DNA from 2 places in the Streptomyces sp. OZ13 genome. Region 2 is predicted to be linked to the other one. Evidence: predicted binding sites of a transcription regulator. Region 2 holds the regulator's gene; the other holds the start of a gene.

Region 1 (5,297 bases), on a different contig from region 2:
GGCCAGCCCGGTGGCCACGCCGGGCACCGCGGTGCGGCGCTCGGCCGGGTCCTGGGCGGACTCGGGCACGTGGTGGGGCCGGCCGATGAGCCCGCGCAACTCCTCGTGCGTGACGGTGAACGGCAGCTCCCGGTCCCCCAGCTCGTGCTGCGCGGCGACCTTCCGCAGCAGCCGCGCGATGGACCGCTCCAGGTTCCGGACACCGGCCTCGCGGGTGTACTCGCCCGCCAGCTTGCGCAGCGCGGAGTCGTCGAGCGTCACCTCGCCGGTCTCGAGTCCCGCCCGTTCCAGCTGGCGCGGCACGAGGTGGTCACGGGCGATGACGACCTTCTCGTCCTCCGTGTAGCCGTCCAAACGCACCAGCTCCATACGGTCGAGCAGCGCCTCCGGGATGGCCTCCAGCACATTGGCGGTGGCGAGGAAGACCACGTCGCTGAGGTCGAGCTCTACCTCGAGGTAGTGGTCGCGGAAGGTGTGGTTCTGCGCGGGGTCGAGGACCTCGAGCAGGGCCGCCGCGGGGTCGCCGCGGAAGTCGGAGCCGACCTTGTCGATCTCGTCGAGCAGGACGACCGGGTTCATCGAGCCGGCCTCCTTGATCGCACGCACGATCCGGCCGGGCAGCGCGCCGACGTACGTACGCCGGTGGCCGCGGATCTCGGCCTCGTCCCGTACGCCGCCGAGCGCGACGCGGACGAACTTGCGCCCCATGGCGTGCGCCACGGACTCGCCGAGGCTGGTCTTTCCGACACCGGGCGGGCCGACGAGCGCCAGCACCGCGCCCCCGCGCCGCCCGCCGACCACGCCCAGCCCCCGCTCGGCGCGCCGCTTGCGCACCGCCAGGTACTCGGTGATCCGCTCCTTCACGTCCTGCAGACCCGCGTGCTCGGCGTCCAGGACGCCCTTGGCGCCCTGGATGTCGTACGAGTCCTCCGTACGCTCGTTCCACGGCAGTTCGAGGACGGTGTCGAGCCAGGTGCGGATCCAGCTGCCCTCGGGGCTCTGGTCGGAGGCCCGCTCCAGCTTCTCGACCTCCTTGAGCGCGGCTTCCCTGACCTTCTCCGGCAGGTCGGCCGCCTCCACGCGGGCGCGGTAGTCGTCGGACTCGTCCTCGCCGTCCTGGCCGTTGAGCTCGCGCAGCTCCTTGCGCACGGCGTCCAGCTGACGGCGCAGCAGGAACTCGCGCTGCTGCTTGTCGACGCCTTCCTGGACGTCCTTGGCGATGGACTCGGCCACGTCCTGCTCGGCGAGGTGCTCGCGCAGCTGCTCGGTGGCGAGCTTCAGACGGGCGACCGGGTCGCTGGTCTCCAGCAGCTCGATCTTCTGAGCCGTGGTCAGGAAGGGTGAGTAGCCGGAGTTGTCCGCGAGCTGCGAGATGCCGTCGATCTGCTGGACGCGGTCGACGACCTGCCAGGCGCCGCGCTTCTTCAGCCAGTCGGTGGCGAGTGCCTTGTACTCCTTGACCAGTTCGGTCACCGCGCCGGGCAGCGGGTCGGGCACGGTCTCCTCGACCACGGTCCCCTCCACCCACAGCGCCGCGCCGGGTCCCGTCGTGCCGGCGCCGATGCGGACGCGGCCGACGCCGCGGATCAGCGCACCGGGGTCGCCGTCGGAGAGCCGGCCGACCTGTTCGACGGTGCCGAGCACACCGGTCGCGGCGTAGGTGCCGTCGACGCGGGGAACGAGCAGCACCTTCGGCTTGTTGCCGGAGGGCCGGGCGGCAGCCTGGGCGGCCTCGACCGCGGCCCGCACCTCGGTGTCGGACAGGTCGAGCGGCACGACCATGCCGGGCAGCACGACCTCGTCGTCGAGCGGCAGGACGGGCAGTGTGAGCGGTGAGTTCGCCTTGATATCGGCAGCCATGATCTCCCCTTAGGCAGTCAAGTTGAGCTGTACCGACTCAATGGTTATGAGCCCTTGATTGTTCCCCGACAGTTGTTCGCTCTGGGCGATCGGCGAAATCCGGTGGGCGACAGGACCCGGGCGCGGCCACAGTGACCCGATGGAGAGCAAAGGGCTGAACCCTGACGGGACCATCGCACGCGAGGGTGCGCTCGACCGCATCACCCCGGCCTTCGCGCCGGTGGTGGCCGCCGCCCGCAAGGAGATCGCCGGCCGCTTCGGCGACGGCAGGCTGCACGGCGCCTATCTCTACGGGAGCATCCCGCGCGGCACCGCCGTCCCCGGAGTCTCCGACCTCGACCTGCTCCTGGTCCTGCACGCGGAGCCCACGACCGGGGACCGGGCGGACGCGGGCGCGGCGGAGGCGGTGCTCGACGGGGAGTTCGACGCGATCGACGGCGCCGGCATCCTGCTGGTCGGCGCCGATGCGGCACTCGCCGAGGCCGAGCGGTACGACCTGGGATTCTTCATCTCCTGCCTGTGCACCCCGCTGACGGGCGAGGATCTCGCCGCCCGCCTTCCGGCCCAGTACCCGACGTCGCTGCTGGCGCGCGAGACCAACGGCGACCTGGCCCTCGTCCTGCCGCGCTGGCGCACCCGGCTGCGGGACGCCGCGACGGACGCCGATCGGCGCGCTCTGTGCCGGAGGGCCGCACGGCGGCTCGTACGGTCGGGGTTCACGCTGGTCATGCCCCGCTGGGGCGGCTGGACCAGCGACCTGGAGGCGCAGGCGGAGCTGTTCGCCGGCCATTACCCGCAGCGGGCCGCCCAGATGCGGCTGGCCGCCGCGGCCGCCCGCCGTCCGACGCCGGACAAGGCGGTGATCCGCACGCTCGTCGAGGACCTGGGGCCTTGGCTGGCCGCGGAGTACACGGCGGCGCACGGGACCAAGGCGGACCGGCCGGCACCGTGACCGCGCGTGACCCACGTCACCCCGGAATCAGGTCGCGATCACCCGCCCCCTCATTATGTAATGACCACAAGAGCAGTTCATCTATTACCGACTCGCTTGAGGAGTTCCCGGATGCCGTTCCGGTCGACCGCGGAAATCGTCCACGCATGGGTCCACGGCTGGGTCGTCTCGCGCGGCGCGGCCGACCCCGTGCCCAGACCGTGGGGCTTCACGGTGGACGTCGGACAGGTCAAGCACGCCACCCGCCACGTCCTCACCGCGGACGACGAGGCAACCGTGCGCAAGGTCGCCGCGGAGGTGGCCGCGCCGACGGTCTGGCTGAAGGTCTTCGCCGATCCCGACCGCGTCCTCGAATGGGCGGGCCCCGAGTGGGCCGTCGACGAGCCCGGCTGGCTGATGTCCGCCGAGCTGCGCCGCACCCCGACCACGGTGCCCGCGGGCTACACGTTGAGGACATGGACGCGCGGCGGTGTCGTGCGGACCCTGGTCGTGGGGCCCGACGGGTCGTTCGCGGCCCGTGCCCAGATCGCCCCGACCGGGCGCACGGCCGTCGTCGACCAGGTGGAGACCGCGCCCGAGCACCGCCGCAAGGGCCTCGGCCGGCTGGTGATGCACACCCTCCACAACGCCGCCCTCGACCACGGGGCCCGCGTCGGCGTACTGGGCGGCACACCGGACGGCCGGGCGCTCTACGAGTCCCTGGGCTGGCACACCCACGCACCGCTGGTCAGCCTGTACCACCGGCCGGCCTGACCACGTCCCGCCCCGGGGCGGAGGCTTCAAGAACCCGCACCGGCGCGGGCGGGCCCGCCCCCGCGGCCGCCAATCGGTTTGTCCGCCTCACATCGGCCCGGCCAAGATGGGGTCCGATCCGTGTCGTCCCGCACAGCCGCCCGGAGGTCGAGAACCATGCCGTTCCCCGCCGCAGACGCCCCTGTCACCGTCGACCGACGGGAGGGATCCTGTGGCGAGATCGTGCTGCGCAGGCGGGGGTCCGGTGAAGAGTCGGTGTACGAGATCATCGCGAACGGCTGCTTCCTGATGGACACCTCCGACGGGAGGTCGGAGCGGCTGCTGGTCGACGCCGCATGCCAGGCGATCGGCACCGGGAACGTGGCGCCCCGCCTCCTCATCGGCGGCCTCGGGGTCGGCTTCTCGTTCGCCCACGCCGCCGCCGACCCGTCCTGGCGGCGGATCGCCGTGGTGGAGCGGGAGGAGGCCGTCATCGACTGGCACCGCGGCGGCCCGCTCGCCGCGATCTCCGGCAACGCCCTCGGCGACCCGCGCTGCGTGATCCTTCACACGGATCTCCTCGAGTACCTCCGCTCGACCACGGACCGTTATGACGCTCTGTGCCTGGACATCGACAACGGGCCCGACTGGACGGTCACCGAGGACAACGGTGATCTCTACTCGCCGTCCGGACTCGAGGCCTGCAAAGGCGCGTTGGACCCCGGCGGGGTGCTGGCCGTATGGTCCGCGAAGCCGTCCACCAGCTTTGAGGACGCGTTGCGGAATGCCGGGTTCACTGGGGTAAGGACCGAAGAGATCCGCCTTGCCCGGGGCGTACCGGACGTGGTCCACCTCGGCGTTCGCCCTGCGTAGCCGGGACGCCGTCGCTGCCTTTACGCTGCTGGACTACACACGGGATCTACCTTCGAACCGGATCCACATGCAGCTCGCAGAGAACGCGTACAAGGGCGGGGCGATGGAGCAGACACACACCACGCAAAACGGCGTCGCGGCCACACCCGGGGCCCAGCGCCGGGTGCTGGTGGTCGAGGACGACGCCACGATCGTCGACGCCATCGCCGCACGGCTGCGGGCCGAGGGCTTCCTGGTGCAGACGGCACTGGACGGCCCCGCCGCCGTCGACGCGGCGGACGCCTGGCAACCGGACCTGATGGTCCTCGACGTGATGCTGCCCGGCTTCGACGGGCTGGAGGTCTGCCGCCGGGTCCAGGCACAGCGGCCCGTTCCGGTGCTGATGCTCACGGCCCGTGACGACGAGACGGACATGCTCGTCGGGCTGGGTGTCGGCGCCGACGACTACATGACCAAGCCGTTCTCCATGCGGGAGCTGGCGGCCAGGGTGCACGTCCTGCTGCGCCGCGTGGAGCGGGCCGCGCTCGCCGCGGTGACGCCGCGCAGCGGCATCCTGCGCCTCGGCGAGCTCGAGATCGACCACGCTCAGCGCCGGGTAAGGGTCCGGGCGGAGGACGTCCATCTGACGCCCACCGAGTTCGACCTGCTGGTGTGCCTCGCGAACACGCCGCGCGCCGTCCTCTCCCGTGAGCAGTTGCTCGCCGAGGTGTGGGACTGGGCGGACGCCTCCGGGACCCGCACGGTCGACAGCCACATCAAGGCGCTGCGCCGCAAGATCGGCGCCGAGCGCATCCGCACCGTCCACGGGGTCGGCTACGCGCTGGAGACGCCGGCGCCATGAAACGGCGGCCGGCGGGCGGTGGACCGGGCAGGCGGCTGA
Region 2 (5,297 bases):
CGAGCAGTACGCGGACGAGGACCACCGTCGCCGCGAGGCCGCCGAGACCCGTAACCAGGGCGAGCAGCTCGTCTACCAGACCGAGAAGTTCCTCAAGGACAACGAGGACAAGGTCCCCGGCGAGGTGAAGACCGAGGTCGAGACGGCCCTCACCGAGCTGAAGGAGAAGCTCAAGGGCGAGGACACGGCCGAGATCCGTACCGCCACGGAGAAGGTCGCCGCGGTCAGCCAGAAGCTCGGCCAGGCCATGTACGCCAACGCCGCGCCCGAGGGAGCGGCCGCGGGTGCCGGCGCCGAGGGCCAGGCCGGTGCCGGCCAGGCCGACGACGACGTCGTCGACGCCGAGATCGTCGACGAGGACAAGCCGAAGAAGGACGGTGCCGCGTGACCGAGGAGACCCCGGGCTTCGAGGAGAAGCCCGACGTCCCCTCCGGCGCCACACCTGACGACGCCGCCGAGTCCGCCGAGACCTCCTCCGAGCAGGAGGGCCCGGCGGCCCCGGCAGGGGACGCAGCAAAGATCGCCGGCCTGACGGCGCAGCTGGACCAGACGCGTACCGCCCTCAACGAGCGGACCGCCGACCTCCAGCGGCTCCAGGCCGAGTACCAGAACTACCGCCGGCGCGTGGAGCGCGACAGGGTCACGGTCAAGGAGATCGCCACGGCGACGCTGCTGACCGAACTCCTGCCCGTGCTCGACGACATCGGCCGCGCTCGGGAGCACGGGGAGCTGGTGGGCGGGTTCAAGTCGGTGGCCGAGTCTCTCGAGACGGCCGCCGCCAAGATGGGCCTGCAGCAGTTCGGCAAGGAGGGCGAGCCCTTCGACCCGACCATCCACGAGGCCCTGATGCACTCGTACGCACCGGATGTCACGGAGACGACGTGCGTCGCCGTGCTCCAGCCGGGGTACCGCATCGGCGAGCGCACGATCCGCCCCGCGCGGGTCGCGGTGGCCGAGCCCCAGCCGGGCGCGGCCCCCGCGGCACAGAAGGAAGAGAAGTCGGCCGACGAGGAGAGCGGTGGCCCCGAAGAGGGCTGACGCAGGAAACGTCCGGAAGGAGGGACGTCGATGAGCACGAAGGACTTCGTCGAGAAGGACTACTACAAGGTTCTCGGCGTCCCCAAGGACGCCACAGAGGCCGAGATCAAGAAGGCGTACCGGAAGCTCGCCCGCGAGTTCCACCCGGACGCCAACAAGGGTGACGCGAAGGCCGAGGAGCGCTTCAAGGAGATCTCCGAGGCCAACGACATCCTCGGCGACCCGAAACGGCGCAAGGAGTACGACGACGCCCGCGCCCTGTTCGGCAACGGCGGCTTCCGCGCTCCGGGCGCCGGTGGTCCCGGCGGCACCTTCAACTTCGACCTGGGCGACCTCTTCGGAGGCGCCCCGGGCGGCGGCCAGGCCGGCGGTTTCGGCGGCGGCCTGGGGGACGTGTTCGGCGGCCTGTTCAACCGGGGCGCCGGCCCGGGCACGCGCACCCAGCCGCGTCGCGGCCAGGACATCGAGTCCGAGGTGACGCTCAGCTTCACCGAGGCGGTGGACGGGGCCACGGTCCCGCTGCGGATGTCCAGCTCGGCCGCGTGCAAGGCCTGCTCCGGCACCGGTGACAAGAACGGCACGCCCCGGGTGTGCCCGACCTGCGTCGGTACCGGCCAGGTCTCCCGCGGCGGCAGCGGTTCCTTCTCGCTGACGGACCCGTGCGTGGACTGCAAGGGCCGCGGGCTCATCGCCCAGGATCCGTGCGACGTCTGCAAGGGCAGCGGACGGGCCCGCTCTTCGCGCACCATGCAGGTCCGCATCCCCGCGGGGGTCTCCGACGGGCAGCGGATCCGGCTGCGCGGCAAGGGCGCTCCCGGCGAGCGCGGCGGCCCGGCCGGCGACCTCTACGTCGTCGTCCACGTCGACGCGCACCCGGTCTTCGGCCGCAAGGGCGACAACCTCACCGTCACGGTGCCGGTCTCCTTCACGGAGGCTGCGCTCGGCGGCGAGATCAGGGTCCCCACGCTCGGCGGCCCGCCGGTCACGCTGAAGCTGCCCGCCGGCACGCCCGCCGGGCGCACCATGCGGGCCCGCGGCAAGGGCGCCGTCCGCAAGGACGGCACCCGCGGCGACCTGCTGGTGACCGTCGAGGTGGCCGTGCCCGGCGAGCTCGGCGACAAGGCCAGGGAAGCGCTGGAGGCCTACCGCGAAGCCACCGCGGACGAGGATCCGCGGGCGGAGTTGTTCCAGGCCGCGAAGGGAGCTTGATATGGACCGGTCGGGGCGCAGTCGCAACCCGTACGAACTGACCGACGAGTCGCCGGTGTACGTCATCTCGGTCGCCGCGCAGCTGTCGGGCCTGCATCCGCAGACCCTGCGGCAGTACGACCGGCTGGGTCTCGTCTCGCCCGATCGCACGGCCGGCCGCGGCAGGCGTTACTCGGCCCGCGACATCGAACTGCTCCGTACGGTGCAGCAGTTGTCGCAGGACGAGGGCATCAACCTGGCCGGCATCAAGCGGATCATCGAACTGGAGAACCAGGTCGCGGCTCTGCAGCAGCGGGTCGCGGAGCTGTCGTCGGCCCTCGACGGCGCGGCGGCGGCCATGCAGCAGCGCGAGGCGCAGGTCCATGCTTCCTACCGGCGCGATCTCGTGCCGTACCAGGACGTCCAGCAGGCGAGCGCGCTGGTCGTCTGGCGGCCCAAGCGGCCGGAGTAGTCGCAGGACCCCGCGTCGGGCGGCCCAGGCCGTCCCGACGCCCGAAGGGCCGGAGGCACTGTGCCTCCGGCCCTTCACGTCTGTCCGGCCGGATTCAGCGGCTCTCGTCCAGGATTCCCGACTGGGCGATCAGGTAGCCGAGTTGGGCGCGGCTGCCGCTGCCGAGCGTGGCGTTCAGTTTGGCGATGTGGGCACGGCAGGTGCGCACGTTCATCCCGAGGCGGCGGGCGATGGAGTCGTCGACATGTCCTTCGACGAGCAGTTTGGCGATGGAGCGCTGCACGCTGGTGATGCCGTCCAGCTCGGGCGCGTACGACAGTTGCTCCTCCCACGGTGTGGCATGGAGCCAGAACTGCTCGAAGACGCCCACGAGGTAGCGCACGAGTCCTTCGTGGCGCAGTTCCAGGGCGACCTGCCGGTCGCTGCGGGCGGGTACGAAGGCCACCTTGCGGTCGACGATGATCAGGCGGTCGATGATCTCCTCGAGCGTGCGGACCTCCACGCCGTAGGGACTGACCCGTTCGACATAGGCCAGTGTCGAGGGGTGGTGGCGGGCCGTGTGCTGGTACAGCGTGCGCATCTTCACGCCGTTCTTCAGCAGCGGCTCCGCCCGGCGCAGACCGTGCTCCAGGGTGTCCGGACGCCGTCCGCTGCCGGGTTGCACGGTCAGGAGTTCCTCGGCGCACTCGGCGGTGACCCGGTCCAGCGCCGCGTTGATGAGGCCCAGGCCCTCGAGCACGGTGATGGCGTGCCTGGTCGACAGGTCCTGGGCGGTCAGGGTCATGAACGGCTCGAACGTGCCGACGATGGACAGGGCGAGCTGCCGGCGCTCCTGGATCTCCCTTTCGATGGGGTGAATCAGCTGGTTGAGTGCGAGTGACGGCGGGACCGGGCGCAGCCAGCCGGCGTCGTCGGGATCGGGGCGCAGCAGGGCGAGATCCAGCAGGCAGGGTGCGCTCCCGGCCTCTGACCGGGAAACCTGGCCGGTACGCAATGCCGTTGCGTAGAGATTCTTCCCTGCTTCGCATAGTTCGCCTGCACTGTGGCTATGCCCGACATTGTCCTTGTTCGACGCCATTTGACACCCCCTCAGGGTCCTGAATTACAGGAACATGATGCCTGTGGTCGCTGGTGGAAGCATTCGGTGTGAGACATCGTCTTAGACGCGGGGGGAGGGTATTGGACAGAATGGGGTGGAGATCCTCCATGAACAGGACGCTTCGCATACTTGGCGCACTTGCTGTTGCCGCAGCCGCGTTCAGTGTTCTAGGGACGAGCGGTGAGCCGACGTGGGAATCAGGGCCGGCGCACACGGTGATCGCCGGTGAGCCGACCTGGGAGTCGGAGTCTGTGGGTGCGGTGATCGCGGGCGCCGACGAACTCACGTGGGAGATCGCTCCCGTGGACGCGGGCGCGGGCGCATGACCATCCCGCCGGATGATCGCGTGTTCCGGCGGGAGATGGCGACGGCTTACAGGTCCGGGTGGCATTTCATCGACCTCGTCACGGCGATTCCGCACCGTGGCGACTCGTTGATGGTCACCCTGTTCGGTGAGCCGATCGTCGTCGCGCGCGAGGAGGACGAGGATGTCCGTGCCTACCGCTGTCTTCGCCGGCCCCGAGGGGCTCCTCAGCCCGTCCGCTGTGCCATCCGGTACGGCATGATTTTTGTCAATCTCGACCAGCGTGACCACCAGCTGGCCGAGCCGGACACAACCGCCACCCCCCGCAGTGCCTGAGCGATTCCCCCGTCGTTTCAAATCGCTCAGGTGCTTCCCCCACACAGCGGCGCCATCGTGGACCTGAAACACGATGGCGCCGTTGTGCTGCCCGGAAACATGTCCGGAGCCCGGCCCGGTTACGCCCGGCCCATCGCGCGGGTGAGCGCGATCTCGATGACCACCCGGTCCGGATTGGGGGCCGGGGTGCGTCCGTACCGCTCCGCGTAACGGCTCACCGCGTCCGCCACGACCTCCGCCTCCGTGCGGATCGTCGCGATGCCCTCCAGCGTCGCCCAGCGGCCTCTGTCCACCTGGCAGACCGCGACCCGTGCCCCTTCCGGGCCGGCGGCCAGCACGTTCGCGACCTTGCGGCTGTGCTTGTTGGTGATCACCCGGGCGAAACCGCCCTCGGGGTCGTAGGTGACTCCCACCGCGACGACGTGCGGAGTGCCGTCAGGCCGGGGGGTCGTCAGTGTGCACATGTGGTGATCACGCCAGAAGCTGAGGTAGGACGCGCCGGGGTTGCGAGGATCGATGGCCATGGGCGGAACCTACCTCCGGGCCCTGCCGGGCAGTACCCTGAGTGGATTAGACTCAACTTTATACAGGTTGCTTGGGTCATAATTGAGGTAACCGCTCCATCGGCAAGGAGGAGATGCGCACGTGGACGCCGAGCTGACCAACAAGAGCCGGGACGCGATCAACGCCGCCACCAGCAGGGCGGTGTCCGGCGGACACCCGGACCTCACCCCGGCGCATCTGCTTCTGGCGCTGCTGGAGGGCGCGGACAACGAGAACATCACCGATCTGCTGGCCGCCGTCGACGCGGACCAGGCCGCCGTACGCTCCGGGGCCGAGCGCATCCTCGCGTCGCTGCC

Evidence for each region. The regulator HspR, encoded in region 2, represses chaperone genes until heat shock. The targets are predictions, from matches to a motif close to TTGAGNNNNNNNNNCTCAA.
Region 1: lon (endopeptidase La) is a predicted target of HspR. The motif match lies at 1,883-1,901, and genes of this name have one in related genera.

What each region holds. Positions count from the first base shown of each region.
Region 1 is NZ_JBQHCZ010000005.1:580,204-585,500, reverse strand. It holds gene lon (endopeptidase La) at 1-1,860, opposite strand, end outside; gene ACTMTU_RS16105 (nucleotidyltransferase) at 2,000-2,812, shown strand; gene ACTMTU_RS16100 (GNAT family N-acetyltransferase) at 2,924-3,565, shown strand; gene ACTMTU_RS16095 (spermidine synthase) at 3,722-4,417, shown strand; gene ACTMTU_RS16090 (response regulator transcription factor) at 4,521-5,258, shown strand; gene ACTMTU_RS16085 (HAMP domain-containing sensor histidine kinase) at 5,255-5,297, shown strand, end outside.
Region 2 is NZ_JBQHCZ010000004.1:412,987-418,283, forward strand. It holds gene dnaK (molecular chaperone DnaK) at 1-388, shown strand, start outside; gene grpE (nucleotide exchange factor GrpE) at 385-1,038, shown strand; gene dnaJ (molecular chaperone DnaJ) at 1,069-2,247, shown strand; gene ACTMTU_RS12220 (heat shock protein transcriptional repressor HspR) at 2,249-2,698, shown strand; gene ACTMTU_RS12225 (helix-turn-helix transcriptional regulator) at 2,793-3,776, opposite strand; gene ACTMTU_RS12230 (hypothetical protein) at 3,905-4,123, shown strand; gene ACTMTU_RS12235 ((2Fe-2S)-binding protein) at 4,120-4,437, shown strand; gene ACTMTU_RS12240 (pyridoxamine 5'-phosphate oxidase family protein) at 4,557-4,961, opposite strand; gene clpB (ATP-dependent chaperone ClpB) at 5,083-5,297, shown strand, end outside.